Linked DNA regions of Desulfosporosinus acidiphilus SJ4. Each later gene encodes a partner of the first gene's protein in a complex. Links are inferred from orthologs where the notes say so. Each region holds a gene or a part of one and is shown on either strand. Other genes may lie near its edges.

Region 1 (3,145 bases):
AGGAAATAATTCTTCTCTCTGGAGATCATCTCGATCAGATGACAACGAAAGCGAGTGAGTCGCTGTAACGGTAAGTAGCGGAAATCGACCTGAGAGCCCTCCGGGAGCCGGCCGAAGCGTAAACGTTCGGCAATGACCCAGGCATCAATCCAGTCGTTCTTCGGAAGGTCCACATAAGCCTTTTTGAAATTAGCAACGACCTTGGGGTTAAAGGAATAAATTTGGGGCTGTAAAGGTGCTAAACAATGGTCTTCCGCTAAGAACATTTGTAACGGCCAACTGTACACGGAAGTGGCCTCTAAACCAATAACCAGCCGGTCCTCATTCTCTTTATTACAGGCTTCAGAGAGATATCGGGCAACTTGCTCACAACCAGGCTGATCATTCAAAACCCTTAGCCTTTTAACTGGTTCATTACCACGCTCATCTAAGATTCGCACTTTAAAATCACTGGAACTCACATCTATACCGACAAATAAACTCAAGTAAAATCACCTCACTTTCCGAGTCGAAGAATTTGTAAGATTAACGTTGGGACCAGGCACCACAACAGGTCAACAACCTCGCCGAATCAGCACTTGTCTTAAAAAGACCTCGGATCCAACCGATCTGCTACCATCGGAGGGGTTCCCTTTAAGCTGTGCAACCTTCGAGTTAAAAGTTCAAATTGTGGGCTGGCAGTCAGACTTAATAAGAGGTCATAGCCTCAAGGAGTGAAAGGCCTTACCAGAACGAACCTCACGGTATCATTTTGCCTGAAACCCCAACAAACTTAAATACTTTTTTGTTGTCAAAGAACGACTTAAGGAATCATTACTCAGGTATTCCTTATCCTGAGCCTGTGGACAGTGCCAGCCTATGGAAAAGCCCTTATGGGTCTATCTTAAAAGAGCTTTCCCTCAGGCTTTGGACAAGTCGAATTTGAAGTGTGCTTTGGGGTTGACTTGTCCACACTGCCCACAGGCACGACGACTGCATGGGGTATGCGTTATTCTGCGCGCATCTTGTTGATGATGACCAACCAACTGAATTTCCAGTTTTCTTTGGTCATTTAAATACCCCACGTTCCATTAGTTTTTTGGACTCGTGGGGCAGGAACTAAATTAATTATACGAGGAGTGATCCGATGGCAGGGGAGATTCAGAGGATCGGGGTACTTACAAGCGGAGGAGATGCCCCAGGCATGAATGCAGCTGTACGGGCAGTTGTTCGTAAAGGGATTTTTCATGGCTTAACAATTTTCGGTATTCATCGAGGTTATGAAGGACTCATTCATGGAGAACTACAAGAAATGAGTATAGGTTCTGTTGCTGATATCGTACTAAGGGGAGGAACTGTCCTAAAAACTGCCCGCTCGGAAGAAATGAAAACTCCGGCGGGACAGAAAAAGGCTTTTGAGCAACTCCAAAAACGCCAGATCGATGCTCTAGTTGTTATAGGCGGAGATGGTTCCTTTAGAGGTGCACAGACTCTAGCTGCTCAAGGAGTTCGGATTATCGGAATTCCGGGTACCATCGATAATGATATTGCCGGAACGGATTTAACGATTGGGTTTGATACCGCAGTTAATACCGTGGTTGATGCCGTAAGTAAAATTCGCGATACGGCTTCTTCCCACGATCGGACATTTATCGTAGAGGTTATGGGCAGAAATTGCGGGAATATTGCTTTACAGGCAGGGTTGGCTTGTGGTGCAGAGTCCATTTTAGTGCCTGAGATCCCTTATGATTTAGATGAAATCAGCAATAAATTAAAAAGGGGTCACCAGCGGGGGAAAAATCATAGTATTATCCTTGTTTCAGAAGGGGTTGGCAGTGCTTTCAAAGTTGGTGAAGAATTGCGGGCCCGCTCAGGGTTTGAGACCCGGATCACAGTTCTTGGTCACTTGCAGCGCGGAGGAAATCCCAGTGCACTTGACGCCGTGATTGCTGCGGCCATGGGAGGAAAGGCAGTCCAGAGCCTTTTAGATCAAGAGACAAATCGTATGACAGCCTATATTAATCAAACGGTAATTTCCCGTCCTCTCGACGATGCTTATGGCACACGGCGCCCCTTAAATCGCGAACTTTATGATTTAGCCAATGAGTTGTCAATTTAACCAATGCTTAAATTTTACTGGAGAGATGAGGTTTTATGATTCCGATGGAAACATCTAAGCTAATTATAGATTATACGGGGATGATGGTTTCGGAGCAAAACTCCAAGGGCTTTGCTAAAGAAGATTTACTAGGGCTGCAATCTAAATTAGACGAGGCCCAGACTAATTTACACGCCCTCAGAGATTCAGGAAAACTGGACTTCTCGCTGCTTTTGCCAGAGATGCTGGCTCAGCTTCCCGAATTATGCGCCTATGCCGACGAAGTTGCTGCAAAATTCGAGAATTTTGTGGTGCTTGGTATCGGCGGGTCAGCCCTTGGACCTTTAGCGGTGCAGCAAGCCTTAAATCACTATTATTACAACGAATTGCTTCCAGATCAACGATCAAACCGGCCGCGATTTTATGTATTGGATAATATAGATCCGGTACGCTTTAAGGAGTTGGGGCAAGTTCTCGATCCCCGAAAAACTCTTTATAATGTTATTTCCAAATCAGGAAACACCTCGGAAACAATGGCCCAGTTTCTTATTGTACGAGATTACTTGCGCCATTTCTGCGGAGAAAGCTATGCTGATCATATTGTGGTTACAACAGATCAACAAAAGGGCAACCTTTTACCGATTGCTCTCAAGGAAGGATTTAAACGGTTTGTTATTCCCTCGGGAATTGGAGGACGCTTTTCCGAATTGACTCCCGTTGGCTTACTGGCAGCGGCAATTTGTGGAATTGATGTGGAACAACTTTTAGCGGGAGCTCTTGAGATGGATCGGCGGATCAGAGAGACGAAAGGAGTCTTTGCTAATCCGGCACAATTGAAGTCAGCCTTATCTTATTTGTCCTGGCAAAAGGGAAAAAAGATCTCAGTGTTTATGCCCTATGTGGATGGTTTGAAGACAATGGCTGATTGGTATGCTCAATTGTGGGCTGAGAGTTTGGGGAAACGTTATGACCGGACAGGCAAGGCGGTTTCTTTGGGGCAAACGCCTGTGAAAGCCCTTGGTGTGACAGATCAGCATTCTCAGGTGCAATTATATGCTGAGGGACCCG
Region 2 (3,251 bases), 120 kb from region 1 along the record:
TTCCCTTTGACTCACGCTTTCAATATCGCGAACTACATGTAAAACGCCAATATTTTCCTCACTTCGGCAGCTTATGTCAAAAACACGGATTTTTCGTCGTTCTAAATGATGATAGAACTCTAAAGCAGGGCGTAGAATTCCCTGAATTGATTCAACATCAATGGCTTGCTTAAACATAAACGTAAACTTAAGAGCCTGCCGCTCACACCAATAATGTACAGCTCCTAATTCAGGATATCTCGTTAAAATTGAAGTTAGTAAATCGACTCCATCTGTAACATATTTTATATCTCTCGGAATATTATTCGGCACCCTTGTCAATCCTCTCTGTTGCTCTGACCTATCATGAGAATTATTCGTCATAAGAAACCAAACTCCTGCAACATTCGTAATTCTCTTCTCGCCGTCTTTGGCTTCGGGGACACTCGGTTAATCCACACTGCTGGAGTCTGCTATCCCCAAAGAATACTTGCCCGCTGAAGACAGCTCACGCGCAAGCAAGTGGGCGAGCCTCGGAGTGCTGAGTGAACGCCTGTTTTCCATCATCCACCAGTGCTGCGTATTAACATGGGGGGCTGATAGTGAAGAAAACTTAGCCGGCGCTATGCCTCCGGCGAAAGCGGCAGGTTAGTTGCACTTATGCCAGAAGACGAAGACACAGTCTTCGCACGAATGAGCTCTTCTTGCAGTATTTAACCAAAAGTTGTACTTTCTGATAATATAAAAAAAAATCAGGCGTCTATCTAGACGCCTGATCAGAATTAAACGTTTTACTTAGCAAAATCAACGGCCCTTGTCTCGCGAATCACTACAACTTTAATTTGTCCCGGATACTCAAGTTCTTCTTCAATTCGCTTACTGATCTCACGTGCAACACGTGGTGCCAGAACATCATCAATCTTGTCGGGTTTGACAATAATTCGAACTTCCCGACCAGCTTGAATAGCAAAGCATTTTTCCACTCCCTCAAAACTCTCGGCAATCTCCTCAAGTTTTTGCAGGCGTTTAATATACGTTTCTAAAGTCTCACGTCGAGCACCAGGGCGAGCAGCCGAAACTGCATCAGCCGCTGCCACTAATACAGCAACTAAACTTTTGGCTTCTACATCATTATGATGAGCTTCAATAGCATGGATAACATCGCTGGATTCTTTATATTTTCTAGCAAGGTCAACACCGATTTGAACGTGGGTTCCTTCTAAATCATGATCCACTGCTTTACCGATATCATGCAGAAGTCCCGCGCGTTTTGCTAATTGAATGTCTATCCCTAATTCGGCAGCCATAAGTCCCGCCAGATGAGAAACTTCAGTGGAATGCTTTAACACATTTTGACCATAACTGGTACGGAATTTCAATCGGCCAAGTAATCGTACCAATTCCGGATGCAACCCATGAACCCCAGTCTCAAAGGTAGCTTGCTCTCCTTCTTCACGTATTTTCTGTTCCACTTCTTTTTGAGCCTTTTCAACCATCTCTTCAATACGAGCAGGATGGATGCGGCCATCAGCAATTAATTTCTCCAGAGCAATACGTGCTACCTCACGGCGAATGGGATCAAAACCAGACAGAATAACCGCCTCAGGTGTATCATCAATAATAAGATCGATTCCGGTTAATGTCTCCAATGTTCGAATATTGCGTCCCTCACGTCCAATGATTCGCCCTTTCATTTCATCACTCGGTAATGCTACGACTGATACTGTAGTCTCAGCCACATGATCAGCGGCACACCGCTGAATAGCCAGAGAAATGACGTTTTTAGCCCTCTTTTCTGCTTCCTCTTTGGCGCGAGTCTCAATTTCCTTAATCATGATCGCTGATTCATAGCGAACCTCTTCTTCAACTCTTTTGAGAAGAAGCTGCTTAGCTTCTTCCGAAGTCATCCCTGATAAGCGCTCTAACTCAGCTTGCTCTTTTTCCACAAGTAAATTCAGCTCTTCTTTGAGGGAATCAACTTCACTTTCCCGGCGATGCATATTTTCTTCTTTTCGTTCGATAGACTCAATTTTACGGTCTAAACTCTCTTCTTTTTGCAATAATCGTCGTTCCAAGCGCTGGAGTTCATTCCGACGCTCGCGAGTTTCTTTTTCCACCTCATTGTGAATATGCATAGCTTCTTCTTTGGCAGCAATAATTGATTCTCGTTTTTTGCTTTCTGCAGTCGAAAGTGCATTTTCAACAATACGTTTTGCCTCTTCTTCAGCGGTACCAATAACTTTTTCGGCAGTATTTCTGCGAATATGCCAGCCAACTAAGGCTCCTAAACCTAAGCCAACTATTATGGCAATCAAACCTGTAATAACTATTTCAAGCAACATTTACACCTCCTTGTTTGTAAAAATTCAAAATTTAACAATTAAATAAAAAAAACTGGCTTCAAACCAGTCTCTTAAGCAACCTTTAATACGGGAGTTTTCCAGACTTCCCCCGCTTCCTACAACTCTCGTTAGTCAAAAAACAATATTAAGAATGACTACCACGAAATCTATAAGAAAACCATAAAGGTTAAATCTTAACAGAGACAGGTCTCTGCTAAGATTTTAATATCATTTGCTATTATTGTCAAGCTTGTCCTAAATGAGACGATTCTATTCGCATTTCCATGATAACATTTCTTACCATCTCTGAAGGATACCCTCGCTGTAAAAGTTTCCTAGCTACTCTTTGCCGTACCCATAATTCAACCGGCGGGGACTTTTTGTCCGGATCTTTAGACGTCTTTTCTTCCCAGCGTTGTTCCTCTTGTGCCCACCATCTTTGAGCCAAAGCTAAACAGAGTTTTGATTCCTCATCACCGGAGTATACTTCCTGTAAGACTTGCTCAATTAAAGTGCCTGCAATTCCGCGGTTTTTCATGTCAGAGATGACGCGGCGGCGCGAATATCGTTTAAGACGACTCTTAGAATAGTTTAGGGCAAGTTCTTGGTCATTGAGGTAACCGTAATCTGTCAATTTGGCAATGACTTTCTCAATTTCTTGGTTTTCATATCCCTTTTCCGTAAGGCGTGTTTCCAATTCGCAGTTTGTCAAGGCTCTTCTGGACAAACTATCGAGTGCCGCTTCCCATGCGCTTTTCTTAGGTTTATTCTTCGTCAAAGGAACCATCTTCTATGGGCGCGGAGGGGACCGCATTCATATTGGAACGAATCAGCTCTTCAAGTTTCAGAGCCATATCGGGGTGTTGCTTCAGGTATTCCTTAACATTTTCACGTCCCTGCCCTAAGCGTTCTCCATTGTATGAGTACCAA

What was found.
Region 2: pfkA (region 1) and rny share a complex: the UniProt entries of both Bacillus subtilis proteins name them as parts of the possible RNA degradosome complex. The link is inferred for Desulfosporosinus acidiphilus SJ4 from one-to-one orthologs.

Annotation. Positions count from the first base shown.
Region 1 is NC_018068.1:3,231,933-3,235,077, reverse strand. The notes cover bases 296-3,112. They hold pfkA (6-phosphofructokinase), read left to right. Parts: upstream 296-1,126; coding sequence 1,127-2,098; downstream 2,099-3,112. Other genes in these bases: DESACI_RS14685 (glucose-6-phosphate isomerase), read left to right, coding at 2,134-3,112; DESACI_RS14695 (IS110 family RNA-guided transposase), read right to left, coding at 296-485. Also shown: more of DESACI_RS14695, read right to left, coding at 1-295; more of DESACI_RS14685, read left to right, coding at 3,113-3,145. UniProt on the Bacillus subtilis protein: Catalyzes the phosphorylation of D-fructose 6-phosphate to fructose 1,6-bisphosphate by ATP, the first committing step of glycolysis.
Region 2 is NC_018068.1:3,347,952-3,351,202, forward strand. The notes cover bases 47-2,969. They hold rny (ribonuclease Y), read right to left. Parts: upstream 2,322-2,969; coding sequence 771-2,321; downstream 47-770. Other genes in these bases: DESACI_RS15275 (hypothetical protein), read right to left, coding at 47-363; DESACI_RS15285 (regulatory protein RecX), read right to left, coding at 2,566-2,969. Outside these bases: more of DESACI_RS15275, read right to left, coding at 1-46; more of DESACI_RS15285, read right to left, coding at 2,970-3,108; recombinase RecA, read right to left, coding at 3,086-3,251. UniProt on the Bacillus subtilis protein: Endoribonuclease that initiates mRNA decay. Initiates the decay of all SAM-dependent riboswitches, such as yitJ riboswitch. Involved in processing of the gapA operon mRNA, it cleaves between cggR and gapA.